3 regions of the Promicromonospora sp. NPDC057138 genome follow, and region 3 is predicted to be linked to each of the others. Evidence: riboswitches for the same ligand, from Rfam matches in the RefSeq annotation. Region 3 holds a riboswitch; each other region holds the start of a gene.

Region 1 (9,788 bases), on a different contig from region 3:
AACCCGTCGAGCTGCTCGGCGAAGTACTGCACCATGTCGTTCCGCTCGGGCTCGCCGTGCACCAGCACGTCCAGGCCCAGCTCCTCCTGGAGCGCGACGGTGCTCGCGATCTCGGCGCGCATGGCCGCCGTGTACTCGGCGTCGGACAGCTCGCCCCGGACCCAGGACGCCCGCGTGCGCCGGATCTCCGCCGTCTGCGGGAACGAGCCGATGGTGGTCGTGGGCAGCGGCGGCAGGTCGAGCCGCGCCTGCTGCGCGGCGGCACGCTCCGCGTACGGCGCGCGCTCGACGTCGGCGGCGGTCAGCGCCGCGGTGCGGTCCCGCACCTCGGGCACGACGACGCCGGGCGCCTCGGCGCGCGACCGTACCGCTTCCGTGGACTCCGCCAGTGCCTCGGCGACCGCCGTCCGACCCGCCGTCAGCCCCGTCGCCAGCGTGACGACCTCGGCGACCTTCTGGTCGGCGAACGCGAGCCACGACTTCAGGCCGGCGTCCAGGCGCGGCTCGTCGGCGACGTCGTGCGGCACGTGCAGGAGCGACGTCGAGGTGCCGACGGCGACCGCGCCCGCACCGAGCGCCGACAGGCCCTCCAGCGTGGCCAGCCGCGCGTCGAGGTCCGCGCGCCAGATGTTGTGCCCGTCGATGACGCCGGCGACCAGGGTCTTGGTCTCCAGCCCGGCGACCGGGCCCTCGGGCACGGCGCCGCGCACCAGGTCGATCGCAATCGCCTCGACGTCGGTGCCGGCCAGCAGCGCCAGGCCGTCGCCGGCCTCGCTGCGCAGGTCGCCGTACGGGGCGGTCACCAGGATCGCGGGACGCTCGGCTGCGCCGTCCGCGGCGTCCGGGCCGGGAACGGGGGAGAGGCCGGTGGCGAGAGTCGCGTACGCCCGGCGGACGGCGTCGGCCACCTCGTCGAAGGGGACGTCGAGCAGGTCGGTGACCAGGGCGGGCTCGTCGAGCTGCACCCAGGGCGCGCCCGCGGCGGCCAGTGCGCGCAGCACGCCGGCGTACGCGGCGACGACGTCGTCGAGCCGGTCGAGCGGGCGGAAGCCGTCGGGGGCGCCGTCGGCCGCCTTGCTGAGCAGCAGGAACGTCACCGGGCCCACCAGGACCGGGCGGGTCACGACGGCCTGGCCGCCGTCCGCGGGCAAGGCGAGCTCGGTGAACTGGCGCACCAGGCGGTCGTCCACGAACCCGATGGGGGTGTCCGGCCCGATCTCCGGGACCAGGTAGTGGTAGTTGGTGTCGAACCACTTGGTCATCTCGAGCGGCGGCTTGTCGCCCTCACCGCGGGCCAGCGTGAAGTAGCCCTCCAGGGAGAGCGCGGGATCACCGGCGGGCACCAGGTCCCGGAACCGGTCGGGCACGGCGCCCAGCAGGGCGACGGCGTCGAGCACCTGGTCGTAGAAGGAGAACGAGCCGGGGACGGCGGCCGCGCCGGCGTCCAGGCCTAGCGCGGCGAGGTGCCGTGCGGTGCCGATCCGCAGGTCGCCGGCGGTGGCTTCCAGCTCGTCGGCGGTGGTGCGTCCGGCCCAGAAGGACTCGACGGCGCGCTTGAGCTCGCGACGTCGGCCGATGCGCGGGTAGCCCAGGATCGTGGCGTGGGGGAGGTGCGTGTTGACTGCCATGCGTATCAGCTCCATCGGACCTGGCGTTAGCACCTTGCCCCGGAATTGGCGCTCCGGAGGTAGGTTGCTGCGGTGTCGTTGAGCCAGGACTCTCGACCGCTCTGGATGATGAGACTGGATCGTAAGCATGCCCGCGATGCGGTCGGAAAACCGTCCACCCCTCGGACGTCGTCGGTTCCGCGCGCGATCCTGCGAAAGAGTGTGCCAAGCGCGATCGTGCAACTGACGCCTGAATCATGCAACCGACGCCCGAGGGGAGGCCCGGATTATCCGGACCTCCCCAGGAGAGTGGACTAGGACAGGCGGGCTGTCTGAGCGCCCCTTGCTGGTTGGCGCGTTGGCAGGACCACAGCCGCCGCTGGACTAGATGCCGGACCCGCCGCCGGAGGTGTTGGTCCACCAAGCGTGGTACTCGTTCAGCGAGTACCTCTTCTGCTGACCGCTGGTCGAGGTGATCTCGATGCCGAACTGCATGGTGTCGAAGTCGGTGTTGCGCAGGCGGCCGTTGTCCGCGGCCCATCGCCACACCGCCAGGGCGTCCACGTAGCCGCTGTCGTTCTCGTTGGCGGGGATGAACTGCAGGACGTTCCAGCCCGGGTCGGCCTGCCAGACCGATGCGTAGAGGACGCCGCCGATCGTCACGTTGCTCGCGATCTGGCTGCCCCAGCCGCCGGCCGGGCCCGGGTGCCAGCTGGTGAAGATCATGATCTCGTCCTGGTTGCCCGTGGACCAGAGGTCCGCCGTCCAGTTCCACCAGTCATCACCGGAGGCGGGGGCCGACGACGTGTTGTACGTGAACCCCGCGTTCGCCATCTGTGACAGGGGGGTTCGCGGCCTGACCGAGGTGTTCGGGTACGACTTGATGCCCCCGCCGGACTGGGTCGAGTCGACGTACCACGAGTTCAGGCTGTTGACGGTGAGGCACTGCGAGTTGTTGCCCTGGTTGCCCCAGACGTTGTTGTAGACCGTCCAGTCGTTCGGGGTGTACTCGCCGAAGGTGTCGCACGAGTTGTAGACCGCGGCCTGCGCCGGGGACGCGACGCCCAGCAGCCCGGCGATCGTGAGGACCACCACGGCGAACCGGCCGACGGCCGATCTGCGGTTGACCAGTTTCATCTGATCTTTCCTTCCCTGTGCGCCAGTGCACAGATCGTGGAATGCGCCTAGAGGGCGCATGGGCGCGCAATGCGCGCAGAACGGATATTTTGTTCGAGTCTCGGCATCGCTGTCAAGATTTCACCCTGCGCAATCGGGCAGATAAAGATCTGATGACTCCCGCCGCCGCTCGCCGCCCCGACCCGGCTGCCTGCAGTTGACCACAGCAGTTGCTGCCAGACGGGGTCCCCGCCCGGCAGCAACTGCTGTGGTCAACGTGCCGCGCGGCGAGCGGGGGTGGGCGCGGTCCAGAGCGCGGCGGTGGCGGCCAGCGCCGCGCTGACCGCTAGCGGGCCTGCGAGACCGAGCGGGCCGATTGCTAGGCCGCCGAGCACCGGCCCGACCAGCGCGCCGAGGTTCAGTGCGACTGTCGAGAACGCCCCGCCCATCGTCGGGGCGCCGTGGGCCGCCGCCATGCTGCGGGCGATCAGCGTGCCGCCGACAGCGAACGACAGCGCGCCCAGGACCGGGGCGAGCATCCACACCGCGGACGGGCTCGCCACGAGAGCGGCCCACAGGACCCAGCCCGCGACGAGAGCCGGGGCACCGATCCCGAGGACCAGGTGCCCGTGCGCGTCGGCCAGGCGGCCCGCGGCGGAGACGCCCGCGAAGGCCCCCAGCCCGAACAGCGCCAGGACGACGGGCACGAGCGACGCGCCGAGCCCGGCGCCGTCGGTGACGATCGGCGCCAGGTAGGTGAACGCGCAGAACGTCGCGCCGTTCACCAGCACCCCGAGCACGAGGTACCGCAGCAGGTCCGGCGACCGGAGCGTGCCGAGCTCGGCGGCCAGGTCCACCCGGGCGTGCGATGCACGACTGCCAAGGTCCACCTGGGCGTGGGGCTCCAGCTGGGTTCCGGACTCCACACGGGCGCGGGGCTCTGCCCCGGCTCGGGGCTCGACGTGCGGCGCACGCGGGCCGGGCCGCCCCGGCGTCAGGACGGCGACGGCGACCAGGGCGAGCGCCGACACCCCGGCGATCGCCCAGAGCGCCGAGCGCCAGCCCCAGATCTCGCCCAGGAACGCCCCGGCGGGGACGCCGGCGATGAGGGCGAGCGTCGTGCCGCTGAGGATCGCGGCGAGCGCCCGGGCCTGCCTGCCCGCCGGGACGATCAGGGTAACCGTCGACAGCGCGACCGCGAGGAACCCGGCGTTGGCCACGGCCGCGACGAACCGGCTGCCGAGCAGCACCGCGAACTGGTCGGTGAGCGCGCCCGCGACGTGCGCGGCGACGAAGATCGCCAGGCTCGCGGACAGGGTCCAACGCGGCGGCAGGCGGCGTCCGAGGGCCGCCATCAGGGGTGCGCCGACGACCATGCCGACGGCGAAGCCGGAGGTCAGGTAGCCGGCCTGGGCGATGGAGATGCCGAGGCCGGTGGAGATGCCGGGCACGAGCCCGGCGAGGACGAATTCCGACGTGCCTTGCGCGAAGACCGCGACGGCGAGCACGTAGAGCAGGACAGGCATGTACGCCTCCGAAGGGAGAAAGGGGAACGGGTAGGCCTGGGCGGCACTACGGGGCCCTTCGGATGCGCGGACGGCGCCGGCTCGCGCGCGAATGCGGGAGCGGGGGAGGCGGACCTGGGTCTGCCTCGGCGGTCTCTACAGGCGCATCTCGGGCTACCGGAGTACCGGCAGCCCGAACCTGGATGCCTCTGGAGACCTCACGCCGCGAAACTACCACGCAGGGGGCGCCGCCACGCGACCTCCCGGTCGAGCTGTCCCGTGCAGCGGAACAGGCGCACCTGGTGGGCGTGGGGCAGCGCGGTGGCGAGCGCGGACGTCGTCGTGCGCTCGAAGCCCAGCTTCTGCCAGAAGCCGCCCGACCGGCGGGAGAACAGCCAGGCCTGGCGCGCGCCGGCGTCGGCGGCGCGGTCCAGGGCGAAGCGCGCCAGGCGCAGGCCGTCGCCGGTGCCACGCAGGTCCGGACGGACGGCGACGCTGCGGACCAGCGCGTGCTCGCCGTCCTCGCCGAGCTCGAACCCGGTGGTCGCGGAGACGGCCCCGGCCTCGTCCCGCTCCAGCCACAGGCGGACGGCGGGCTCCGCCAAGGCGGCGACCGTCAGGTCGGCGGCGCGGAGGAACGCCGCCAGGTCGTCGAGGTCGTCGGAGGCGACAGGGCTGAGCACGCCGGGAGCCTACCCGCCCGACGAGCAGGTCGGCGCCTGCCCTGGGAGCATGGGGAGCGTTCGTCGGCCGCTGTGATGGGCCGGCTCGGGCCGCCGGACGGTGGCCGACATGCGACGCAGGGGAACGTATGAGCCGTACAGGGGGCGCCGTCGACGCGTCGGCACGCTCGCACCACGATCTGGGAGACCTGCCGACGTTCGACGCCTGGTCCCGGTACCAGGAGCTCGCGCCCGTTCGCGCGGCCGTGGATTCGCGCGACTGGGACGCCGCAGCGGCGGCGTTCTCCGCCCTCGGACCGCAGGAGCTCGCGCTCGCCCTCGAGCTCGTGGCGGACGAGAGCGACGCGGAGCAGATGCTGGAGGCGGCCGTGGCCGCAGAACCCGACGACCCGCTCGCCCGCACGCTGCTCGCCCGCCGGTACGAGAGAATCAGCTGGGAGATCCGCACCGGGACCTGGGCCGTGGACGTCGTAGCCGAGAAGTTCGAGGAGTTCCGGGAGTGGCTGGTCAGGGCCGAGCAGATCCTCATCGACGTCTGTGTTGACCACCCGGAGCATGTGCCCGCGTGGGAGGCGCGCCTGCTCACCGCTCGCGGCCTCGAGCTCGGCCAGTCGGAGGCGCGCCGGCGCTACGACCGGCTCGCCGCGCTCTCGCCGCACCACTACCGCGCCCAGCGGGCCTACCTGCAGCAGGTCGTGCCGAAGTGGGGTGGTTCGTGGGACGCGGCTGAGGCATTCGTCGCCGAGTGCGCATCCGACGCTCCAGACGGCTCGCCGAGCCGAGCCTTGCTCGCATCGCTCCAGATCGAGCGATGGCTCGGCCTCCGTGAGACCCTCGACGACGAGGCGCTCGAACGTCTCGGGGAGGTCGCGCGAGCCTCGGTGCTCCACGCCGATCACGTGCCCGGGCCGGGCGCGGACTCCGTGCACGCGGAGCTGGCCCTGCTGTACACGTTCGCCGAACGGCACGACGACGCAGCACCGCACTTCCGGGCGTTGGGCGACGATCCGGTCTCGGCGGGCTGGGACTATCTCGATGACAAGGCGCAGTGGTACGCGCGGAGCAGGGCGCAGGCGCTCGGTGGACCAGTACCGCCGCCACCCGGTGCGCCGTCGGAACGGGAGACGCGGCCGGCAGCGGTCGTGCTCGGGTTCCTCCTGATCGTGTGGATCCTGGTCATGGGCGTCATGACCGTGCTCATGATCGGAGTCGCGCTCGGGGGCGATCTGAGAGGGGTGTTCGCGGCCGTGGCGTTCGCCGCAGGGGCGGCCCTCGGAGTGGCCCTCCTCGTGGGGCTTGTCCGTGGACCGCCGCCACCCGGCGCGCCCTCGCTGGAGCGGGGTACGGGCCCGGGAGCGGTTGCGGTCTACGTGGCCTCCCTGCTCTTCGGCGTCGCTCTGACAACGTTGAGTCTCCCGGACGCCCTTGAGGGCGATCGGGGTGCCGCGTTTGCCGTCGTGCTCTTCGGCGCGATGGCGGTCTTCGCGGCGGTCTGCCTCGCGCGGCTCCTCCGCGCGCCCGGCGGAAGGAGCAACCGGTGACCGGGGGACCCGCCGCCGACGCCGGAGAGCCGGCTGTGCCCTTCGACCTCTCGCACCTCGACCATCTGCTCTCGTGGACCACCGTGGACGGGATTCCCACGCTGTTCGCGCCCCGCGAGGGCCCCGTCACGGGTGGTCTCGTGTTCCGTGTCGGCCGGGCGGACGAGACGCTTTCGACCGCGGGTATCACGCATCTGGTCGAGCACCTCGCTCTTTATCGGAACAACCTGAGCGGCGCGCACCACAACGGCCAGACAGAGCAGGTCTGGACCGTCTTCCACGCGACCGGGACGGCCGCCGAGGTCGTCACACACCTCAACAGCGTCTGCGCGTCGCTCCGCGACTTGCCGCTTGCCCGGCTCGAGGTGGAGAAGAAGATCTTGCGTACGGAGGCCGCGGGCCGCCGGGGCGGTCCGTTCACGGCGATGAACATGATGCGGTACGGCGCGCAGGGATACGGGCTCAGCGGCTACGACGAGCTGGGTGTGTGGCGGGTGGGCGCCGACGAGGTCGAAGAGTGGGCCCGGACGCGCTTCACCCGCGACAACGCAGTGCTGTTCCTCACCACGGGCGAGGTGCCGCAGGGGCTCGACCTCAGGCTGCCGCAAGGCGAGCGCATCGCCCCGCCCCAGCCGTCCGACGCGCTCGGCGACACGCCGGCGTTCTTCGTCGGGCACGAGGGCGGCGTCGTCCTCGACGCCGTCGTCGACCGGTCGTCGGCAGCGACGGTGTTCGCGGAGGTTGCCCGGCGCGCGATCTTCGACGAGCTTCGCCAGAAGGGCGGCTTCTCCTACACCGCGGACAGCGACTACTCGCCGCTGGACGGCTCGACGGCCACGATCACGCTGTACGCCGACGCACTTCCCGAGAAGCAGGATGCCGCGGTCGGGGCGTTCGTCGACACGCTGGCGCGCCTGCGGCGCGGCTGGATCGGCGCTGACGAGGTGCATGGCGCTCGTGCGGTGGTGCGCGGGTTCCTCGATGTCCCCGACGCCGGGCCGACGATGCTGCCGGCGGTGGCGGTGAACCTGCTCGTGGGAGGGCGCGTCCTCTCGCCCGAGGAGCATCTGGCCGAGCTCGACGCCGTCACGGTCGAGGACGTCCAGGCCGTCGCTTCGCAGGTCTGGGCCGGCGCGTTGGTGCAGGTTCCCAGCGGTCTGCTCGACTGGGCGGGCGCCGTCCCGGCTCCCAGCTGGTCGGACGATGCCGTGTCGGGGGAGAGCTTCACGCACCTCGACGACCCGGACGTCTCGCTCGTCGTCGGTGAGGACGGCGTGTCCGTCGTCACCATGGACGGCCCGGCGACCGTGCGCTTCGACGAGTGCGTCGCCATGGAGACGCGACCGGACGGAGCGCGGAACCTGACGGGTCCTGACGGGTTCCGCGTCCGGGTGGAGCCGACGCTGTACGCAGGCCTGACGCGCGACATCGTCGCGGAACGGATCGATGCGCGCCTGTCCCGCGAGCTCGTGGTCCCCCTGCCTGCTCGTGAGCCGGACGGGATCCCGCAGCCGGCCGAGCGGGTGCGGCCGTCGGCCGCCGCTCGCGTCTCCCATCTCTCTGAGCCGGTGCTCCGGCGGCTGCGGCGCGCCGGCGACGCGGTCTACGCCCAGGCCCGTCGGTGGTCGCTGAGCAGGGTCGGCTATTGGCTGATGTGGCTTGCGGGCTTCGCGGGTGTCCAGTTCGGGTTGTACGCCGTGCGTATCCTTGCCGAGATCCGGCGTGGCGAGTCGGAAGCGGTCGCCGGCGTTGTGATCCTCGGAGCCCTCTGCGTTGTCCTGGTGGGGACGCTCCTGTACGTCGCGGTGCGAGCTCTCCTGGAAGTCCGACGGGCACGAGGGTCTCGGCGTCGATGACCGCTACAGGACGAGCGATTCCTCAGGCGCGCGCCTGGCTTGAATCCGCAGCGCCGGCGGGGTGGCCGTTCAGGAACCCGTGCCCCCCGTCGGCGACATGCTCGGCCCGTCGCAGGCCATCCAGCTGAACTTGCTGTGCACGAGGTACTGGTCGCCCTGGTCCGACACGGCTCGCGTCTCCGCGGCTTGCGGCAGCCACGTGGTCGGGTCGACGAGGAGGTCGACCCGCGTCACGTCGCCGCCCAGCACCATCACGTCCGCGGGGGGGGGGGGGGAATCCGGAGCCGGATCACCGCGAGCCCGTCCCGGTCCTCGATGCTGAGGTCGTCGTCGAGGCGCTGATCCGCGCCGTCGAGCGCGGACAGGCTGAGCGTCGCGTGGACAGCCACCGCCTGCAACGCCTGCAGGGGCTGCGAGTTCAGCGGCACGGGCTTCGGTGTTGCAGCTCTCGACGTCGTCGACGCGGACCGTCGGCTCGTCGCCCAGGGTCGAGCGGGTCTCTACGCCACAGCCGTCGCTGGCCATCGCGCGTGCCGCGGTGGCCACCACCTGAGCGGGTGTCAGCCCGACGGTCGGGGACATCGACGGCTCGGACGCCGGGTCCGTCGGCGCCGACGTGGCCAGGGCGGACCCCGAGCCGGGGAGGGCACGCAGAACGGGTGGGCCCGCCAGGCTCACCCGCGAGGACCGCGGCCGCGGCGGCGGCCGCACTCCACACGAGGGCAGGCCGGTGGCGCGCCGACGTCCGGTCGCGCCGGGCCTGGGGCCCAGCGTCACGCAGCAGGATCTCGACGCCCTCGGCGTCCGCCCAGCCCTCGTGCGGGTCGCCCGCATCTCGCGCGCGGGCCCGCGACCTACCGGAGTACCGGCAGCCCGAACCTGGATGCTTCTGGAGACCTCACGCCGCGAAGCTACCAGGCAGGGGGCGCCGCCACGCGATCTCCCGGTCGAGCTGTCCCGTGCAGCGGAACAGGCGCACCTGGTGGGCGTGGGGCAGCGCGGTGGCGAGTGCGGACGTCGTCGTGCGCTCGAAGCCCAGCTTCTGCCAGAAGCCGCCCGACCGGCGGGAGAACAGCCAACAGCGGACTATGCTGACGCATATCCTCACGATGTGGAATGGATTGTGGCGTGACCGAGACGTTTAGCTCCCGCAAGTACCTGCTGTCGCCTCAGAGTTACGAGGATGAAGTCGCAGCGGTGGCGGAGAGGCTGGGCTGGCCCTTCATCGGGCGGCTCTCGGAAGATGAGGCCACATTGACCTCACGCCAGCTCTTCTGGGGGAAGAGCCACGATCTGGTTCTGCACTACATGGAGGACGTGCTCTCGAAGAGCCCTTGCTCGTTCATTACCGGGGTCAACGAGCTCGGGGTAGCTACTGCGGCTCGAATTCTTGAGGCGAGGCTCCAGCCAGCAACTCTCGAGGAGGTTCTGGATGCCGCAGAGGCAGTGCGAGATATCCCGCATGACTACGTGCTAGCGG
Region 2 (9,788 bases), on a different contig from region 3:
TGTAGGGCAGGACGGCGGCCGGGTTGACCGTCGGCACGACCCCGAGGTGCCGCGTGGCGGCGAACAGGTACGGGGCCAGCAGCAGCGGGTCGTGCTTGGGGCCGCCGAAGGCCTGCCGCACGCGCAGATCGATGGTCTCGGGGCTGCCGAGCGAGGGCGCGTCCTCGATGATCAGCAGGTCGACGCCCGCCTGCTCCAGCGCGCGGGCGGACTCGACATAGAGGTCGGGCCGGGTCCAGTCGTAGTTCCAGTCCAGGTAGTCGTGGCCCCAGCCGTGCGGCCCGAAGCCGCGGGCCAGGAACCAGCCCAGGTGCTGCTGGCGGGTCATGGTGTCTCCTCGGGATCGATGTCGGCGGGCGCCCGGACGGCTGCCGCGAGTCCCCGTTCGAGGTCGGCGATCAGGTCGGGCAGGTCCTCGACGCCGATCGACAGCCGCAGGGTGCCCGGGTGGACGCCCCCGGCGGCCTGCTCGGCGGGGGTGCGCAGCACGTGGCTCGTGGTCGGCGGGTGCAGCACGAGCGAGCGCACGTCGCCGATGTGCGTCATGTGCGTCACGACCTCGACCGTCTCGACGAACGCGCGGGCCGCGGGTGCGCCGCCGTGCAGGGTGAAGGTGAAGACGGAGCCCTGACCGTCCGGCAGGTAGCGCTTGGCCAGGGCGTACGACGGGCTGGAGTCCAGCCCGCAGTAGTCCACCGAGGCCACTTCGGGCCGGAACGCCAGCCACCGCGCGACCTCCAGCGCCGTGGCGCTCTGCCGCGCCACCCGCAGCGACAGGGTCTCGATCCCCTGACCCACGAGGAACGCGTTCAGCGGGGACGGCGTGGGGCCGAACCGCGGCGCCACGGTCTCGCGCAGGTACGCCAGGCGCGCCCGCCCGCCGTGCCGCTGGGGCACGCTCGGCCCGCCCGTGCGCGACGGCGCAACCAGGTGCGGGTACAGCCCGCCCGAAGCGGCCGGGTCGAACGTCCCGGAGTCGACGACGACGCCGCCCAGCACCGACCCGTGGCCCGCCAGGAACTTGCTGGCGGAGTGCACCACGACGTCGGCCCCGTGCTCGATCGGGCGCAGCAGGTAGGGCGTGGCGAGCGTGTTGTCGACGACGAGCGCCAGCCCGTGGGCGTGCGCGACGTCGGCCACGGCGGCGAGGTCGGGCAGGTCGTTGCGCGCGTTCGGGATCGACTCGAGGAACAGCACCCGGGTCTCGGGTCGGATCGCGCGCTCCCAGGCGGCCGGGTCGGCGGCGGCGTCGACGAAGTCGGCCTCGATGCCCAGCCGGGGCAGGTTCTCCAGGAGCAGCCCGCGCGTGCCCTCGTACAGGCTGGCGGCGGCGAGCACGCGCTGGCCGGCCGAGACCAGGCCGAGCAGCGCGAGGGTGACCGCCGCCTGGCCGCTGGCCACGAACAGCGCGTCCGCACCGCCTTCGAGCGCGGCGATCCGGCGCTCGACCGCGGCGGTGGTCGGGTTGCCGGTGCGGGTGTAGGCGTAGCCCTCGCCCGCGCCGAAGTGGCCGCCGGCCTGCTCCCACTCCTCGAACTCGAACCCGGCGGTCAGGTAGACCGGCGTGGCGCGCGGGGTCACGCGGCCGGGCGCGGGGGCGCCGGACGCACCGGCGTCGCGCCCGGCGTCCCCGTGCACCTGCCGGGTGGCGAACCCCGTCATGGCGCGGCGCTCGGTGCGGTGCTCGGCTCGGCCTCGGTCGCGGGCAGCCCGGCCTCCTTCCAGGCCGGGAACCCGCCGTCGACGTGCGAGACGTCGGTGTAGCCGCGCGCGGCGAGCGCCTCGGCGACCGGGCCGGAGCCGTTGACCGAGCCGCACACGATCACGACGGGTGTGTCGAGGGTGATCGCCGGGTTCTCGGACGGCCCGAACAGCGCGTCGAGGTTGTCGCGGTCGGCGAGCGTGGCGCCGGGGATCTCCCCGGACGACGCCCGGCCGGCGGCCGAGCGGACGTCGATCAGCAGGGCGCCGCCGGCGACCTTGGCGCCCGCTTCGTCGGGCGTCCGGAGCTCGGGAGTGGTCATGGATGTTCTCCTCAGGGTGGGTTCTTCGTGATGGACGTGCGTGTGCCGGACGGCGCGGGCCGGTCAGGCGCTCAGGAGCCGGCCGGTGGGGAGCGACCGTGGCGCCGCCTCGGCGTCGGGCAGCCCGAGCGAGGCGCGCAGCGTCCGGGCGGTCCGCTCGGTGCGGAACAGGCCCGCGCGCTGGAGGGCCGGTACGAGGTGGCCGGTGATCGCGTCGAGGTCCGAGCTGAGCGAGGCCGGGCGCAGCAGGAATCCGTCGGCGGCGCCGGCGGCGGCCCAGTCGGCCAGGAGGACGGCCAGCTCGTCCGGCGTGTCCGCGACGACGAACGCGCCCCGCCCGGGCTCCGTGCCCTCCAGCGCCTCGACGAGCTCCAGCCGCGCCCGGGCACTGGCCCGCTCGGCCGCGAGCACGACGTAGACCTCGGCGAGCACGCGCACCTCCTCGGGGTCGCGCCCGGCGGCCAGGGCCGAGTCCCGCACGAGCCGCCGCAGCCGGACCGCGTGCGCGGCGTCGGTCACGGCGATCCGCACGACGTCCGCGGTGCGCCCGGCCAGCGCGGCACTCGCGGCGGAGCGCACCCGCACGACGACGGGCGGGCGGGTCGGGGCCAACGACCCGCCGCCGTCGGCCTGGCGGCCGCGGATGGCGAAGCGGATCCCGTCGTGGTCCACGCGGAACCGGCCCTCGGCGTCGAGCTCGACGGCGCCCGACCCGGTGCCGGGGCGGCCCGTCCAGACCCGGTTCACCGACTGGATGCCCAGCTCGACCCGGGAGGACCACGCCTCGTCGGGCTCGGGGACCGCCGTCTGCCGGACGGCCTGCCAGCCCGCCCGGCCGCTGCTCGCGCGGTCCACGCTGCTGAGGGCGACGGCGGCGTGGGCCGCCTCGACGTGCACCGTGTCGACGGCGGCGACCAGCCCGACGCCCGCCGTGACCCGGGCGGCGCGGGCCGCGGCGACGACGGTGTCGAGCCGGCCGGTCACCTGGCCGCGCCCCGGGTGCAGCAGGAAGTCCTCGTCGAGGGTGACGAGGTCGAGCAGGCCGCGGTCGGCGGCCCGGACGAGCTGGAGGAACCGCTCGCCGTCGAAGGGGCGGGGCGGGATCGGGCCGCGGGCGCGGTGGGCGCCCGGCCGGGCCCCGGCCGAGGTGAGGTCCACGCCGAGCACGACGGGACGGGACGACGGGGCGGACGAGAAGGACAGGGGCTGCGGCGGGTACGGCACGGCGGGGCTCCGTTCGAGCGGCGGCTGCGTGACCACTCGCGGAGGACCCGGCCGGCGGCGCACGACTGTGCACGACGGCGGTTGCTGGGTCACCCGGGAGCGGGGCTGCCGGAGGGCAGGCGAGGGACGTCCGGTCAGGACGTGAGGGCCTGGTACGGCCGGGGCTCGGCGCGGTACGCCGAGAGGAGGTCTACGCGGCGGGCCGGCGGTGGCCGGTCAGCGCGTCGGTGCTGCCACTGTCAGCGACAGGAACGGAGGCAACACATGCTCTCGCGCGGGGCGGCACAGGCCCGGGCGCGAGCGTTCCAGGACGGCAGGGGCACGTGGACGGCGGGGGCAGCGCTCCGGGTCATCGTCGTTCTCCTCACCTGCTCGCCCTTCGGCGAGCGACGCGTGTTGTCATCCGCCGACGGCGGTGGACCTGGTCCTCACCCGGGGCACCCACCCGCGCGGGGGGTTGCCGTCCGACCAGCCGGGGCTTCGCGTCGGAACTCATGACCTGTCGAGACTTACTACACCTTTCCGGTCGGATTAGTGCTGTTTGCTTCGATGCCAGAGAAGATACGAATAGAACTCATCGGAGTCAACGATCTGTCCCCAGATCTCACATGCCGGGACCAGCACTCGCGGTCGGGCCTGGTCGCGAGATGCGGCCGGCCCTGACTTCGGTCCTTCGCACTGGCACCTTGTGACTTCGGTCCTTTGCTTCGAGATCGGTCGGTTGATTGACCGATCTCGAAGCAAAGGACCGAAGTCACAGAGCCTCCCGTGCAACTGACCGAACTCGTGCGCCGATGCGACCAGCAGCCGGCCCGGCAGCTCGGCAGTATGGCAGCTCGGCTCAGGCGACGAGCAGCTCCACCTGCGCGAGCACGCCACCGTCGCCGAGCTCCAGCCGGAGCCCCGTGAGCGGTACGGGCTCGTCCAGCACGAACGGTCGCAGCTGGCCCGGCCAGGGCCACTCCTCGCCGGAGCGCTCGTCCAGCACGCGCCCGTCGTCCGCGACCAGGCGCCAGGCCGACGGCGGCCGGCCATCCACACCCGCGCCAACGCCCACACCCGCAGCTGACCCTTCCGCTGCCGACGACGTCAAGGTGTAGCCGCGCAGCACCGCGCCCTCGGAGACCTCGCCTGTCGGCCGCCACTCGAGCGTTCCCGCCACCTCGACCGACGTCGTCAGGTCCCCGTCCGTCAGGTGCGGACGCGGGCCGTCCGCAGCGCGCCAGCCGCCGTCGGCCCGCTGCCACAACCCGGCGGGCGCCGCACCAGCACCAGCACCCAGCTGCTCGCCCGACCTCGACGCCGCCGGCACGCCCCAGCGCGTCGGTGTTGCAGAGAGCGCGAACCGCAGGGTCGCTCCCCCGGTCAGGTCCCCGTGCTCCACCGAGGGCGACGTGACCGCCCTGGCCGCGCCGTCGGCGTCGGACAGCTCGAGCCCCGCCACGTACCAGCGGTCGGCCGCGCCCGGCGCCTCGACCACGAGGTCGCCGTCGGGCCGGTGCACCACCGCCCGCTCGAAGAGCGGGGAGCCCACGGCCCAGCGCGACGACCCGATCTCCAGCGGGTACAGCCCCAGCGCCGAGAGGACGTACCAGGCCGACATCTCGCCGTTGTCCTCGTCGCCGTGGTAGCCCTGCCCGATCTCGCTGCCGGTCCACAGGCGCGCCAGGATCTCGCGCACGGTCTCCTGGGTCCGGTCCGGCCGGCCGGCGAACAGCCACACGTACGGGATGTGGTGCGAGACCTGGTTGGACTGGCCGAGCTGGCCCAGGCGCACGTCGCGCGCCTCGACCATCTCGTGGATCACGGACCCGTAGGACCCGGGCTTGTCCGCCCGCTCGGGGGTGGCGAAGAACCTCTCCAGCAGCCGCGCGAGGCCGTCGGGGCCGCCGTGCAGGGCGGCCAGGCCCGCGCCGTCGTGCACCGGGTGGAACAGGAAGTTCCAGGCGTCGGACTCGGTGTAGTCGCCGCCCCACTCGTCGGGGTCGAACCTGCCCGGGCCGAACGAGCCGTCCCGGCCGCGGCCCCGGAAGAACCCGGTGGCCGCGTCGAAGAGGTGGGCGTACCCGAGCGAGCTCTGCCGCAGGTAGGCGGCCTCGTCGCGCAGCGCGCGGCGCCGGCTGTCCGGGGTGCCGGGCGCGTCCGCGAGCACCTGCGCCATCCGGGCGAGCCCGGCGTCGTTGATGTAGCCCTCCAGGCCCCAGGACACCGACTCGTCGACGTCGCGGGGCACCCAGCCGTGGGTCAGCGCGAAGGCCTGGCCCTTGCGTCCGACGCCGGACCGGGTGGGCAGCGCCGTCGCGTCCCGCAAGCCCGCGTCGTAGGTGGCGAGCGGGTCGGGCAGGGGGACGCCGCGTAGGTAGAGGTCGGCGAAGGCGACGTCGGACGACGTGCCGGTCATCAGGTCCGCGTAGCCCGGCGAGGACCAGCGCGCGACCCAGCCGCCCTCGCGGTACTGCTGGACGAACCCGTCGGCGAGCCGCGCGGCGACCTCCGGGTAGAGCAGCGCGTAGGCGGGCCAGCAGGTGCGGTAGGTGTCCCAGAAGCCGTGGTTGACGAACATCTCACCCGGAATGACGGGTGCGCCGTCGAGGACGGGCGAGGCGTGCACGGGCTCGCCGTCGGCCCCGGTCTCCGTGTACGAGGACGGGTACAGGTTCAGCCGGTACAGGTTCGAGTAGAGCGTGACCTGCTGCTCCTGGGTGGCGCCCTGCACGTCGAGCACGCCGAGCCGCTCCTCCCACTGCGCGCGGGCGCGCTCGGCGACCTCCTCGAAGGTCCCGGCCACCTCGCGCTCCAGGGCGCGCTGGGCGAGGTCCGCGCTGATGTACGACGTCGCCACGCGCACCTCGACCGTGCGGCCCGCCTCGTCCTGCGGCCCAGCCGCCGGGTCCAGCGCGACGGTCGCGTAGGTGGCGTGGTCCCGGCCGCGGGCCGGGCCGGTGCGCAGGACGGGCCGGGAGATCCGGCCCGCCACGTACATCCGGCTGCGGCCCACCGAGAGCGCGCTGCCGTGGTCGCTCCAGCCGGTGAGCGTGCCGTCGTCGTGCACGGTGATCGCGACGGGCGGGCCGTCGGCGCCGGCGTCGCTCACGGCGTCGACGATCAGGTGGCCGGTGGTGGCGCCGGGCGGGAAGGTGAACCGGAGGACGCCGCCGTGGTCGGACGCCGCGACGGCCATGCGGGCGCCGCCGTCGAGATCAACGGAGTAGAGGTGCGGGCGGGCGGTCTCGTCGTCGTGCGAGAAGCCGAGGGCGCGGGCCGCGAGGCCGGCGTCGGGCACCTCGGCGGGGCCGGCGCCTTCGCCAGAGCCGTCGCCCGGCAGGGCCGGGACCAGGTGGAATGCGAGCTGGTCGCGGTCCCCCATCCACGGGCTCGGCTCGTGCGAGATGCCGACGCCCTGCAGGCGCGGGCGGTTGTCGGGCCCGTTGTGCGCGGCCCACGAGTACAGCCACCGGTCCGACGACGCGTCGGTGAGCGGCACCCACATCGTGAACCCGTTCGGCACGGCGGCCGCGGGCACGGTGTTGCCGCGGGAGTACGCGCCCGAGGAGTGGGTCCCCCGCCGGGTGTCGACGAGGTCCGTGCGGCCACCCGCCGCCCCCGCCGGGCGCGGCCCGACCGTCACCCCGTCGAGCCACACCTCGGCGCGCCCGCCGTCCGGGGGCGCCGTCACGACGGCGGCCGCGCGCACGCGCCGTCCGGGCGCCAGCTCGGCCACGGCGTCCAGGTCCACGCGGACCACGTTCCAGTGGTCGGGCACCAGGATCCGCGCCTCTCCTTGCCCGACGGCGGTCGCGGGCATCCCGTGCTGGTCGGTCAGCGCGCGCCCGGGCTCCGTCTGCAGCAGCCACGTCCCGTCGTCGAGCAGCAGGTCGACCGCGACGTAGGTCGAGCGGTAGGTGAGCTCGTCGTCGAGCACGGGCAGGAGCGCGTAGCGCAGGGTGACGCCGGCCTCGACCGGGACGTCCAGGCCGTCGAGCACCACGGTGCGGCCCGCGCCGTCGTGAGTGATCCGCCGCGCGTCCGGACCGGTCAGGCCGACGCCGGGCCGGCCCGCCGGGACGTGCGCCGGCCCCGTCACGCCGCCCCCTGAGGGACCCGGCCCGTGCTGCCGCGCACGGTCAGCTCGGGCGTCGGCGCGCGGACGACGTCGGGCACGCTCTGGCCGCGGACGAGCGACAGCACGGTCTGCGCGACGAGCTCGCCGAGCTCGAAGGTGTCCCGCGTCATCGCGGTGAGCGGCGGGTGCGCGAGGCGCACCAGCTCGGAGTCGTCGAAGGAGGCGACCGAGATGTCGCTGGGCACGCCCAGCCCGGCCTCGGCCAGTACGGTGACGCCCGCGAGCGCGGCGACGTCGGAGTCGTAGACGATGGCGGTGGGCCTCTCGTCGCGGGCCAGCAGGGCCCTGGTGGCTGCCGCGGCCTCGTCCTGCGAGAAGTCCGTCGGCACTGTCGTGACGTGCATGCCGAGCCGCGCCCCGGCGTCGTGCAGGGCCGAGACCCGCCGCGCGGAGTGCACGTAGGCGGGGATGCCACCGACGTGGCCGACGCGCACGTGCCCGAGACCGGCCAGGTGCTCCGCGAGCGCGGTCATCGCGGCGTGGTCGTCGGCGAACACGGCGGGCACGGGTCCCGGCGTGCCGTCGCCGCCGACCAGCACGGCGGGCAGGCCCATCCGCACCAGCTCCTCGGGGCGCGGGTCGTCCTGCTCGAGGTCGAGCACGACGACGCCGTCGGTGCGCCGCTCGGCCGCCCAGCGCCGGTAGACGTCGAGCTCGGCGGACACGTCCTCGACCACGAGCAGCTGGAGGGCCACGAGGTCGGTGGACAGCCGCGCCTGCAGCCCCGAGACCAGCTGGGCGAAGAACGGCTCGACACCCAGCGTCCGAGCGGGGCGCGCGACGACCAGCCCTACCGTGTCGGCCCGGCGCCCGCCGAGGGCACGCGCGGCGACGTTCGGCCGCCAGCCCAGCTCGGCGACGGCGGCCAGGATGCGGGCCCTGGTCTGCTCGCTGATCCCGGGGCGGTCGTTCAGCGCGAACGAGACCGCCGTCGGGGACACGCCGGCGCGGGTGGCGATGTCGGCGATGGTGGGCCTGCGGCCCGGGCGCTCGGACGCCGTCACCCCTTGATCGCCCCCTCGCCGACGCCGCGGAAGAAGTACCGCTGCAGCGCCGCGAAGAACACCACGATGGGGATGAACGCGATCATGGTGCCGGCCGCGACGACCCGCGGGTTGTTCGTGAACGTGCCGGACAGGTACTGCAGGCCCACCGTGAGCGTGAACTTGTCGGGCGTCGTCAGCACGATCAGCGGCCACAGGAAGTCGTCCCACGCGCCGATGAACGAGAAGATCGTGATGACGGCGAGCATGCCCAGCACGTTGGGCAGCCCCACGCGTACCAGCCGCTGCCACGCGTTCGCCCCGTCCACGATCGCCGCCTCGTCCAGCTCCTTCGGGATCGCCGCGAACGCCGTCCGCATCAGCAGCACGTTGAGCATGCCGATCGCCCCCGGCAGAGCGACGCCGAGCAGGGTGTCGGCGAGCCCGAGCTGCCGGACCGTCAGGTACTGGGCCACGATCGTGGCCTCGCCGGGCAGGAGCATCGTCAGCAGGATCGCCCCCATCACGAGCTTGACGCCGCGGAACCTCAGCCGCGCCAGGGCGTACCCGGCCATGGTGGCGCCGACGATGTTGCCGAGCACCACGATCCCGGCCACCACAATCGAGTTTCCGGCGAACCCCAGGATCGGGACCGTCTCGAATGCCTTCACGTAGTTGTCGAACGTGGGGCTGCTCGGCAGGAAGCTCGGGTTGGCGGTGTAGATGTCCTCACCGGCGCCCTTGAGCGAGGTGGACAGCTGCCACAGGAACGGGCCGAGCGTGATGAACAGCACCACGACCAGCAGCGCGTACCGCAGCACCACCTCGCGGGTCGACGGCGTCGTGAACCCGCGGGACCCGGTGCGCGACGTGACCGTGCGGGGCGTGCCCTCGCGCGACTTGACCTCGCGCGACGTGACGGTGCCTGATGTGACCCCCATCAGTCCCTCCCCCGGTTGATCCGCGCGATCACCAGCAGCGGACCCAGCGTGATGACGAACAGCAGCAGCGAGAGCGCCGAGGCATAACCCAGGTTGCCGCTGAACCCGCGCGCGTACATCTGGATGAGCATGACCACAGAGACGTCGGCGCCGCCGACGCCGCCCGTGCCGTCGGTCAGGATGTAGAGCTCGGCGAACACCCGCAGCGCGGACACCGTGATCATCACCGACACCAGCAGCATGGTGTTGCGCACGCCCGGGATCGTGATGGACCGGAACCGCCGCAGCGCCCCCGCCCCGTCGACGGCGGCCGCCTCGTGCAGCTCACGCGGCACGCCGCCCAGCGCCGACAGGTAGATCACCATGTAGTAGCCCAGGCCCTTCCAGATGGTCAGGCTGATGGCGCTGAACAGGACGAGCCAGCGGTCGGTGAGGAACGGGATCGCCTCGGTGACGAACCCCAGGCTGACGGCCATCGAGTTGATGACGCCCC
Region 3 (9,788 bases):
GTCCGGGAGGCAGCCGAAGGCCTCGTCGAAGCCCAGGGCCGCCGTCGCCAGGAGACCCGCGAGGCCGGAGCCCTCGGGGACGGGGCGCGGGTCGTCGGTCACGACCCACAGCCCGTCGACGACGTCGTAGCCGGCCTGCGGACCCTCGGCCACCAGCTTGCCGACGGCGGCGATCAGGCGCTCCACCTCTTCGCCCGCGGTGCCGACGCCGACCGAGGCGCGCACCGCCCCGGCGTCGAACCCGAGGCGGCCGAGCAGCGGGTGCGCGCAGAAGCGGCCGTCCCGCACGCCGATGCCGTGCTCCGCGGACAGGTAGGCGGCCACCAGGCCTGGGTCGTAGCCGGTCACGGTGAAGGTCACGACACCCACGGGGTCGACGGCGTCGGCCCAGACGCGCACGACCTCGACCCGGTCGATGGCCTCCAGCCCCGCCACGAGGCGGCGGCGCAGCGCGTTCTCGTGGGCCGCGACGTCGGCGGGGTCGAGCGCCGCGAGCTCCTCGCACGCGGCCGCCAGGGCGACGGCGCCGATCACGTTGGGCGAGCCGGCCTCGTGCCGGGCGGGGCCCTCGTGCCAGTCAGTACCCGCCACGCGCACGCGCCGCACGGCGCCGCCGCCCGCGAGGTACGGCGTGCCGGCGTCGAGCCAGTCGCGGCGGCCCACCAGGGCACCCGCGCCGAACGGCGCGTAGGTCTTGTGCCCGGAGAAGGCCAGGTAGTCGACGCCGGTCGACTCCAGCGAGATGCGGCGGTGCGGCACGAGCTGAGCGCCGTCGAGCACCACGCGGGCGCCGTACTCGTGGGCGATGGCGACGATCTTGTCGACCGGGAGCGACTCCCCGGTCACGTTGGAGGCGCCGGTGAGGGCGAGGAGGGCGATCGGCCGGGTCGCGGCGGCGTCGGCCAGCTCCTCGCGGATCTGGGCGAGCGTCTCGGCCACGGTCGCGCCGCCGGTCAGCACAGTCGCGTCCGTGCCGCGCTGCCAGGGCAGCAGGTTCGCGTGGTGCTCGACGTCGAGCACGAGCACGCGGCCCGGCTCGCCGTCGGGCTGCGCGGGCACGCAGCCGGCCAGCAGGTTCAGCGAGTCGGTGGTGTTCCGCGTGATGATCGTCAGGTCGTCCTCGCGGGCGCCGACGAACGCGCCGACGGTGCGGCGGGCGGTCTCGTAGAGTGCCGTGCTCACCTGGGAGAGGTACCCCGCGCCGCGGTGCACGCTGGCGTACAGGGGCAGCACCTGGGTGACGCGGTCGGCGACGGCCTGCAGGGCCGGGGCCGACGCCGCGACGTCGAGGTTGGCGTACGGGACCCGGCTGCCGTCCACGAGCGGGACGAGCGTCGCGCCGCCGACGACGGGGCGCAGCGGGGCGACGTCGGTCACCGCGGCGACACGGGTGAGAGTGGTTGCAGACATGGCGTCCTCCAGCACAGTCCTGGGGGAGGGTCCCCCGCGCTTGCCGCGTGCGGCTGCCCGCGGCCAGGTCGTCACCCGGGGCACCCCACCGCGGAGGAGGGTTGCCGGCCAGCGAGCCGGGGCTTCGCGCTGGCGCTCATGACCTGAGGTCATCCTGTGGTGCGGCAAGACCGCTGTCAACGCGCGTCTCAGATACTGGTCTCACGATCTGGTCGGTCCGGCCGTGAGATGAGGCGTGCGATCCGGTCCGCGTCCGCGCGGTACATCGCGGCGTGCTCTCGCAGGTCAGCCGAGGCGCCGTCGTCCGCCCTGGCCTCGGACCAGGCGGCCAGGTCGCGCAGCTTGTCCACCATCGCGGCCAGCACCTCGGCGCGCGCGTACGGCATCCCGTAGGCACTGGTCAGCGCGTCGAGCCGCGCCATCGGGTCCAGGTGTCCGACGTCGTACGCGGCCCCCGCGAAGGCGTCGCTCGAGAGCGGGGCGAGCCGGTAGGCGAGATACGCCAGGTCCAGGATCCGCGGGCCTGGCGAGGCGGTGTCGACGTCGATCAGGCCCACGGGCCGGCCGTCCCGGAAGACCATGTTGTAGGGCGCCGCGTCGTTGTGGCAGATCACCTCGGCGGGCTCGGCCGCCGGCAGGCGCCATTCGGCGTCGGACAGGGCGAAGCCGACCGTGGCGTCGTGGAAGCGCCGCAGGAGCCGGCCGGCGTCGGCCAGGACGCGGGTCGACCAGAGCCACTCCGGGGCGGGCCAGCCAGGTACGTCGCCGGGCAGGTACGAGACGACCTCGCGGCCCTGGGCGTCCAGGCCGAGCGGCTCGGGAACCTCGGTCAGCCCGCCGGCCCGGACATGGTCGAGCAGCCTCTGGATCGTGGGCGTCCAGGGGCCCGCCGCGCGGTGCACGGTGTCGCCGATCCGGACGACGGCGGTGGTGTTGCCGCCGGTCAGCTCCTGCTCGTCCACAGCTTCGTCCACAGCCTCGTCCACACCCAGACCCTAGCCCGACCAGCGTACGAGACGGCATCCCACCCACCGGACGCGATGTCGTACGATCGACAGCGACCATCCCGAGCGGCCGAGTGACGTGGCACGACGACGCCGCAGCAACCCAGCGTTCCCGCCCCCGCGGCGCGGACGGACAAGGGTGCTACCGCCACGACCGATGGAGGACCACCATGAGCGATCCCGCGCACCTCGAAGCCCGCCCCGCCGTCGGCTACGCCGGCGACATCACGCCCCAGCAGGCCTGGGACCTCCTCGCCGGCGACCCGGGCGCCGCCCTCGTCGACGTCCGCACCGACGGCGAGTGGCGCACGATCGGCGTCCCCGACACGGCGACGCTCGACAAGCAGCCGGTCTTCGCCGAGTGGGTGCGGGCCGGCGGCCGCCCCAACACCGGGTTCCTGGAGGAGCTCAAGGCGGCGGGCGTCACCGGCGGCCCTGTCGTCTTCCTCTGCCGGTCCGGCCAGCGCTCGATCGGCGCGGCGCGGCTCGCCACGGCGGCCGGCATCGCGCCGTCGTACAACGTGCTGGAGGGCTTCGAGGGCGCGCCGGGAGCCGACGGCGTCCGCGACCAGGAGGGCTGGAAGGTCGCGGGTCTGCCCTGGACGGAGGCCGCCAAGTGACCGTCACCGGAGCGTTCCCGCCCGACGCGACTCCTGGCGGGTCCGGCCGCAAGCCGCTGCCCCGCGGCGTCCGCCCCGCGACCCTCGCCGTGCGCGGCGGGCACCAGCGCAGCGAGTTCCAGGAGACGGGCGAGGCGCTGTTCCTCACCCAGGGCTACGTCTACGACACGGCCTCCGAGGCCGAGGCGGCGTTCGCCGGCGACATCGACCGGTTCGTCTACTCGCGCTACGGCAACCCGACGGTCCACACGTTCGAGGAGCGCCTGCGCCTGCTGGAGGGTGCGGAGGCCTGCTACGCGACGGCGACCGGCATGTCGGCGGTGTTCACGTCGCTGGCCGCGCTCGTGCAGTCAGGCTCGCGGATCGTGGCGGCCCGGGCCCTGTTCGGGTCCACCGTGGTGATCTTCGAGGAGATCTTCAAGAAGTGGGGCGTGCGTACCGACTACGTGGACGGGCACGTGCTGTCCCAGTGGGAGGAGGCGCTCGCGACGCCCGCGGACGTGGTGTTCTTCGAGACGCCGTCCAACCCGATGCAGGACATCGTCGACGTCCGCGCCGTCGTCGGCCTCGCGCACGCCGCCGGGGCGACCGTCGTACTGGACAACGTGTTCGCCACCCCGCTGCTGCAGAAGCCGCTGGAGCTGGGCGCCGACGTCGTCGTCTACTCGGCGACCAAGCACATCGACGGGCAGGGGCGGGTGCTGGGCGGAGCGATCCTCGGCTCGTCCGAGTACGTGACCGGGCCCGTGCAGACGTTCATCCGCAACACCGGGCCGTCGCTGTCGCCGTTCAACGCGTGGACCCTGGTCAAGGGCCTGGAGACGCTTCCGGTGCGCATCGCGGCGCAGGGCGCGAGCGCGCTCACCGTCGCGAACGCGCTGGAGGCGCTGCCGGGCGTGGGCGCTGTGCGGTATCCGTTCCTCGACTCCCACCCGCAGGCCGACCTCGCGCGGGCCCAGATGAGCGGCGGCGGCACGGTCGTCACGTTCGATCTCGCCGTCCCCGAGGGCACCGATGCGGAGACGGCCAAGAAGCGGACCTTCGCGTTCCTCGACGCGCTCCAGGTGATCGACATCTCGAACAACCTCGGCGACGCCAAGTCCCTGATCACGCACCCCGCGACCACGACGCATCGCAAGCTCGGTGCCGCGGGCCGGACCGCCGTCGGCATCACGGAGACGACGGTCCGCCTGTCGGTAGGCCTGGAGGACACCCGGGACCTGATCGAGGACGTCGAACAGGCCCTCGCCTCCGCGCGGTAGAACTGGGGCGAGGTAGAACCCTGGTTCTACCTCGCCGCATTCAGGATGTGGCGGGCTCGGGGTTCGTGGCCCTGTAGCAAGGCCACGTCGGAGGTTGCTAATGCCTTTGCGGCCTGCGGCGGGACGCCCTGGGCCGGGTCGAGAACAGCGTCCTGGAGGTCGAGCCGGCGCTCGTCGAGGGTCGAGGTGCGGCCGCCCGTCGACAGGCCCCAGCCGAAGGGGAACAGCGGGTCGTAGTCCTCGTCGCCGACGTTGACGACCGGGTCGTCGGCGGACCGCGGCCACGAGACGGGCAGCCGGCCCGTGAAGTGCCGTTCACCGAACAGCACGTCCGCGACCCCGTCGCCCTCGGTGCCCGGCAGCCACGAGGCGACGAGCGCGTCGATCGAGCCGAGCTGTTCGGTGAGGAGCTGCGGCCGCCCGGACACCACCAGGACCACGCAGGTCTCGATCTCCGCGCAGACCTTCTCGACGACCTCGACGTCGCCGGGCTGCAGCGCCATCGACTTCTCCTCGCGCGGCACCCCGCCGTCGGCCGGGTCCCAGGCCCACTCGGGCCCGCCGACGTCGCCGAACCCCTCGGCGTACGGCGTCTCCCCCACGACGACGATGCCGACGTCGGCCCCGTCGGTCGGCGCGGAGGCGTCCTCGCTGTACGTGACGTCGTCGGCCGCAGCCTGGATGCCCTCGAGGATCGTGGTCCCCTCGGTGACGTCGCCCGAGAAGCCCTGCCAGGTGCCGGTCCAGCCGCCGGCCTGGTTGCCCAGGTCGTCGGCGTTGCGACCCGCGACGTACACGCTCGCGTCGGTGTCCAGCGGCAGCGCGGCGCCGTCGTTCTTCAGCAGCACCTGGGACTCGGCCACCGCCTTGCGGGCGAGCGACCGGTGGTCGGCCGAGCCGATCTCGTCGGCGTGGGACCGGTCCGCGAAGGGTTCCTCGAACAGGCCCAGCTCGAACTTCGCGGCCAGGATCCGGGAGACGGCGTCGTCGATGCGCTCCTCGGTCACCTCGCCGGCCTGCACGGCGGCGACGAGCCGCGTGTGGAACCGCTCGAACTGCGACGGCTCCATGAACATGTCGATGCCCGCGTTGACGCCGGTGACGATCTGCGCGGTGGTGGGCGAGTCGTCGGCGAGCGGCGGGATCTGGTGGATGCCCTGCCAGTCACTGATGACGAAGCCGTCGAACCCGTGGTCGTCCTTGAGCCACCCGTTGATCAGCTCGCCGTTGGCGTGCATCTTCACGGGGTTGCCCAGGCCGTCGTCGGTCCAGTCCATGCTGGAGAAGCTCGGCATGACCGAGCCGACGCCGGCCGCGACAGCCGCCGCGTACGGCGGCAGGTCCACGGCCTCGACGTGCGCGCGGCTCTGCTCGGTGATGCCCTGGTCCACCGTGTACTCGCCCTCGCCGGTGCCGTAGGCGGTGTCGCCGTCGGCCACGAAGTGCTTGGCCGTCGCGAGCACGGACTTGCCGCTGTCCAGGCGCTTGCCCTGGAACCCGGCGATCGCCGCCGTGCCGAGCACGGTCGCCAGCGCCGGGTGCTCCCCGAACGACTCGTAGGTGCGGCCCCAGCGGTCGTCGCGCACCACGCACAGGCAGGGCGCGAACGTCCAGGGGATGCCGGTCGCGCGGGTCTCGGTGGCGACCATGTGCTCCGCCTTCGCCACGAGCAGCGGGTCGCGCGTGGCGCCGAGCCCGATGTTGTGCGGCAGGATCGTCGCGCCGTCCAGGTTGCCGTGCCCGTGCACGGAGTCGACGCCGTAGATCAGCGGGATCTGCAGCCGCGTCGCCAGCGCCTGCCTCTGGAAGCCGTCGATCGCGTCGGCCCAGCCCTCCGGCGTGTTCTCGGCGGGCGTGGAGCCGCCGCCGCTGAGGATCGAGCCGAGCCCGAGCTCGGTGACGACTGCCGGGTCGCCCGTGACGCTCCCGCGCTCCGCCTGGGTCATCTGCCCGACCTTCTCCGCCAGCGTCATGCGGCTCACGAGGTCCGCGACGCGCTCCTCGGTCGACAGGCGCTCGTCGAGGTAGGGCAGGTCGTGCGCCCGCACGACGACGGTGGGGCCCTCCGAGACCTCGGCGTCCCGCGACTCCAGGGTCACCGGGACGGTCTCCGCCGTCTCGCCCGCCTCCGACTCCCGGGTCCGGATCTCGATGGTCCGCGCGGCACCCGACGGCGTGCCCGCCGCGAACTCGACGGTGCCCGAGCCGGCGTCGTAGTCGGCGTCGGCGGTGGCCGTGCCGAAACCCGTGCGCCAGCCGACGGTGACCGGCCCGGCGAGGGCGCCGCCGTCGGCGGCCTGGACCGAGATGGTGACGACCGCCGTGTCACCGTCCTCGACGAGGACGACGGGTCCCGCGCTCACGAGCGCCTCGGCGTCCGCGGCCGTGGCGCCGGCGGCAGTGTCCGCGGCCGCGCCCCGGGCGGTGTCGGCGGCCGCGGAGGAGGTGGGCACGAGGACGCTGACGGCGAGTGCCGTCGCGGCGAGGAGTGCTGGAGCTCTGCGGGCGTGGAGGTGCTGCGCGACGCCGGGAAGGGCGGACATCCTGGGGATTCCTCTCGACACTGGGAGGTGATTTACCGATCACACACCGGAGTGCGCCACAGCACAAGCGCTGTCGACCGCTGGATAAGGTGGTCCGGTGAGCCCTGTTGCGCCCTTTGCGAGGATGCTCCGCGCAGACAACCCCGGCCCGATGACTCTCGACGGAACCCGGTCGTACGTGCTGCGCGCTCCCGGCGCGCCGGGCTGCGTGGTGGTAGACCCCGGACCGCTGCTGGAGCCGCACCTGGCCGCGCTGGCCGACGCCGGTCCGGTCGAGCTGGTGCTCGTCACCCACCGGCACGCCGACCACACCGGCGGGCTGGCGCGGTTCCGCGAGCTGACCGGGGCACCGTCGCGGGGTGCCCTCCCCGAGTTCAGCCGGAGCGGCGGGGCGGACGGCGCGGCCGTCGAGCCGCTGGCCGACGGCGAGGTGCTGGCCGTCGCCGGCCTGCGCATCGAGGTGCTGGCGACGCCGGGACACACCGCGGACTCGGTGTGCTTCGCGGTGTCCGACGGGTTGTCCTCCGCAGTCCTCACCGGCGACACCGTGCTGGGTCGCGGGACAACCGTGCTGGCCGAGCCGGACGGCTCGCTGCGTGACTACCTGGGCTCGCTGGACCGGCTCGCACCGCTGGACGTGCAGGGACTGCCCGGGCACGGACCCGTCATCCCCGACCTCGGCGCCGCGGTGCGCGCGTACCGCGAGCACCGCCTTGAGCGGCTCGGCCAGGTGCGCTCGGCGCTGTCAAGCCTCGGGGCGGAGCTGCCTGACGCCGGAGCCCCGCTCCCGGACTCGCTCTTGGACGCGGTGACCGGCGCGGTGTACACCGACGTCGACCGGTCCGTGCTGGTCGCGGCGCGCTCGTCGGTACGGGCGCAGCTGGAGTACTTGCGGCACGAGTAGCCAGCAGATGCCGGGCTCCGAGCGAGAGCGCGCCTTGCGTGGCACGATGAATGATCGGCCGATCACTTGTTGGCCTTCATTTCAGCCAGCGACCTGCGCCGGGGAACCGTCATGACCGAAGAACGCATCGCAGTTCTCTGGGAGAGGTTCCGTGGCACCACGACACGGAGAGTGGAGACTCTCGAGGCCTGGTACGTCGGCGAGCTCGACCACCGCACCGCACTCGCCGACGCCCACAAGCTCACCGGGACCCTTGGCACCCTGGGACGCCCGGACGGCTCCCTGGCCGCGGCCCAGCTCGAACAGATGCTCCGCGCACACCTCGAGGACGCACAGGGCGACCCGCGGCGCGACCCGAGCGTCCCCCAGCTGCTGGACAGGATTCGCGCCTGCCTCGCATGACGGTCCTCAGCCGATCGGGGGCGTGGCGGCGGTGACGATCTGGTTCCGGCCGGCGAGCTTGGCCTGGTAGAGGCGGGCGTCGGCGAGCTTGACCATGGCCTCAACGGATCCGAAGGGTCCGACCGCGCAGCCGCCACTGATCGTGACCGTGATGCTCTGGCCGTCCGCGGAGACGGGCTCCGCGGCCGTCGCCGAGCGGATCCGATCGGCGAGCATGAAGGCGCCGTCGAGATCGGTGTGCGGCAGGATGACGAGGAACTCCTCGCCGCCCCAGCGTCCGCCGACGTCCCCGGGACGCAGCTCCCGGTGCAGGTGGCCCGCGAACGCGCGCAGCACCTGGTCACCGGCCGCGTGCCCGTAGATGTCGTTGACTCGCTTGAAGTGGTCGAGGTCGAACAGCACCACCGACAGGGGATACCCGTGCCGGAGCGAGTCGCTGAGCCGGCGGGTGAGCTCCTGGTCGAGATACCGGCGGTTGTACAGCCCGGTGAGCGAGTCGATCCTGACGAGCTCCTCCAGCGCGGCGTTGCGCTCCTGGAGCTCGTCCTGCAGTTTCTTGACGTGGGACGCCGCCGCGACGCGAGCGAGCAGCTCGGCTCCCTCGAATGGCTTGCTGAGGTAGTCGTGCGCGCCGCCGCGCAGCCCCGCCACGACATCGTCCATGGTGCTGCGGCTGGTCAGGAACACGACCGGGATGTCCTTGAGCTCGGCATCGCCCTTGAGCTCGGTCAGCACCTGGTACCCGTCGAGCCCGGGCATCTCGACGTCCAGCAGCACGACGTCGGGCGGGTCCGTGCGGCACAGCTCGACCGCGGCCGGCCCGTCCACGGCCTCCACCACCTGGTAGCCCTCGTTCTCCAGGCCGTCCCGGACCACGGCGCGGATCATCTCGTCGTCGTCGGCGATCATGACCGTCGGGGCGCTCATCGTGGTCCGGCCAGTGCAACCGTCGTCGTCATCAAGGGACCCTTCCCGCTCTGGAGTCGAGAAGCTCGAGGGTCTCGGCCGCCCGCGAAGGCACGCCGCGCCGAACCTTCGTCGCCTGCTGCGCAAGTACACGCAACCATGGCGACCAGAGAAGAGCCAACTGATGTCACGTCGACCAGCTCAGCAGTCGTTCACGCCACAGCGTTCTCTTTGGCGAACGGATGGATCACAGCGAGCGCCGCGCCTGGTGATGTGGCCGCTGTCCAGACACAGCCGCGGTTCAGAGCGCCTTGCCCAGGAGCAGGAGGACCGCATTCTCGGGATCGTCGTGCGGCGGGAACGGCAGCACCGGCCGGTAGCCGAGCCCCACGTAGAGCCGCAGCGCCTCCGGCTGCCGGACACCGGTCGCGAGATATAGCGCGAGCCCGCCCCTGCGTCGGGCAGCGTCCTCGACCTGCCGGACCAGGGCCGTCGCGACACCCGCTCGCCGGGCGGTCGGGTCGACGAACACACTCCGGACCTCGAAGCCGCCGGGGTCGTCGCCGCTGAGGTCGCCGCCCAGGGGGGCGAGCCCGGCGACACCGTCCAGCGGGTCGACCGTGAGGTGCGCCGGCCCGACCTGCGCCGCCGCGAGCGTCGCACAGCCCACCGGCCGCCCGTCGAGCGTCGCCAGGAAGGTCGCGCGCGCGGCACGCCCGTTCTCGGCGTCGACGACG

Evidence for each region. A riboswitch is a leader RNA that binds a small molecule or an ion and turns the genes downstream of it on or off. The one in region 3 is predicted to bind S-adenosylmethionine.
Region 1: it holds a riboswitch for S-adenosylmethionine, as region 3 does, so the genes downstream of both, metE (5-methyltetrahydropteroyltriglutamate--homocysteine S-methyltransferase) here and ACFT2C_RS26280 (aminotransferase class V-fold PLP-dependent enzyme) in region 3, are expected to answer to the same signal.
Region 2: it holds a riboswitch for S-adenosylmethionine, as region 3 does, so the genes downstream of both, ACFT2C_RS19505 (LLM class flavin-dependent oxidoreductase) here and ACFT2C_RS26280 (aminotransferase class V-fold PLP-dependent enzyme) in region 3, are expected to answer to the same signal.

Annotation. Positions count from the first base shown of each region.
Region 1 is NZ_JBHUUX010000070.1:18,413-28,200, reverse strand. Features, by position in the region: gene metE (5-methyltetrahydropteroyltriglutamate--homocysteine S-methyltransferase) at 1-1,628, opposite strand, end outside; SAM riboswitch class I at 1,637-1,740, opposite strand; gene ACFT2C_RS24980 (hypothetical protein) at 1,992-2,744, opposite strand; gene ACFT2C_RS24975 (MFS transporter) at 2,996-4,249, opposite strand; gene ACFT2C_RS24970 (GNAT family N-acetyltransferase) at 4,447-4,911, opposite strand; gene ACFT2C_RS24965 (tetratricopeptide repeat protein) at 5,040-6,452, shown strand; gene ACFT2C_RS24960 (M16 family metallopeptidase) at 6,449-8,308, shown strand; gene ACFT2C_RS24955 (hypothetical protein) at 8,378-8,542, opposite strand; gene ACFT2C_RS24950 (hypothetical protein) at 8,560-8,736, opposite strand; gene ACFT2C_RS24945 (hypothetical protein) at 9,207-9,416, opposite strand; gene ACFT2C_RS24940 (hypothetical protein) at 9,437-9,788, shown strand, end outside.
Region 2 is NZ_JBHUUX010000040.1:13,592-23,379, forward strand. Features, by position in the region: gene ACFT2C_RS19490 (LLM class flavin-dependent oxidoreductase) at 1-328, opposite strand, end outside; gene ACFT2C_RS19495 (O-acetylhomoserine aminocarboxypropyltransferase/cysteine synthase family protein) at 325-1,662, opposite strand; gene ACFT2C_RS19500 (rhodanese-like domain-containing protein) at 1,659-2,024, opposite strand; gene ACFT2C_RS19505 (LLM class flavin-dependent oxidoreductase) at 2,088-3,248, opposite strand; SAM riboswitch class IV at 3,637-3,748, opposite strand; gene ACFT2C_RS19510 (GH92 family glycosyl hydrolase) at 4,090-7,332, opposite strand; gene ACFT2C_RS19515 (LacI family DNA-binding transcriptional regulator) at 7,329-8,375, opposite strand; gene ACFT2C_RS19520 (carbohydrate ABC transporter permease) at 8,372-9,295, opposite strand; gene ACFT2C_RS19525 (carbohydrate ABC transporter permease) at 9,295-9,788, opposite strand, start outside.
Region 3 is NZ_JBHUUX010000081.1:13,040-22,827, reverse strand. Features, by position in the region: gene ACFT2C_RS26280 (aminotransferase class V-fold PLP-dependent enzyme) at 1-1,410, opposite strand, end outside; SAM riboswitch class IV at 1,442-1,554, opposite strand; gene ACFT2C_RS26275 (phosphotransferase) at 1,599-2,396, opposite strand; gene ACFT2C_RS26270 (rhodanese-like domain-containing protein) at 2,585-3,034, shown strand; gene ACFT2C_RS26265 (O-succinylhomoserine sulfhydrylase) at 3,031-4,296, shown strand; gene ACFT2C_RS26260 (glycoside hydrolase family 3 N-terminal domain-containing protein) at 4,323-6,839, opposite strand; gene ACFT2C_RS26255 (MBL fold metallo-hydrolase) at 6,991-7,743, shown strand; gene ACFT2C_RS26250 (Hpt domain-containing protein) at 7,855-8,145, shown strand; gene ACFT2C_RS26245 (diguanylate cyclase) at 8,152-9,072, opposite strand; gene ACFT2C_RS26240 (GNAT family N-acetyltransferase) at 9,353-9,788, opposite strand, start outside.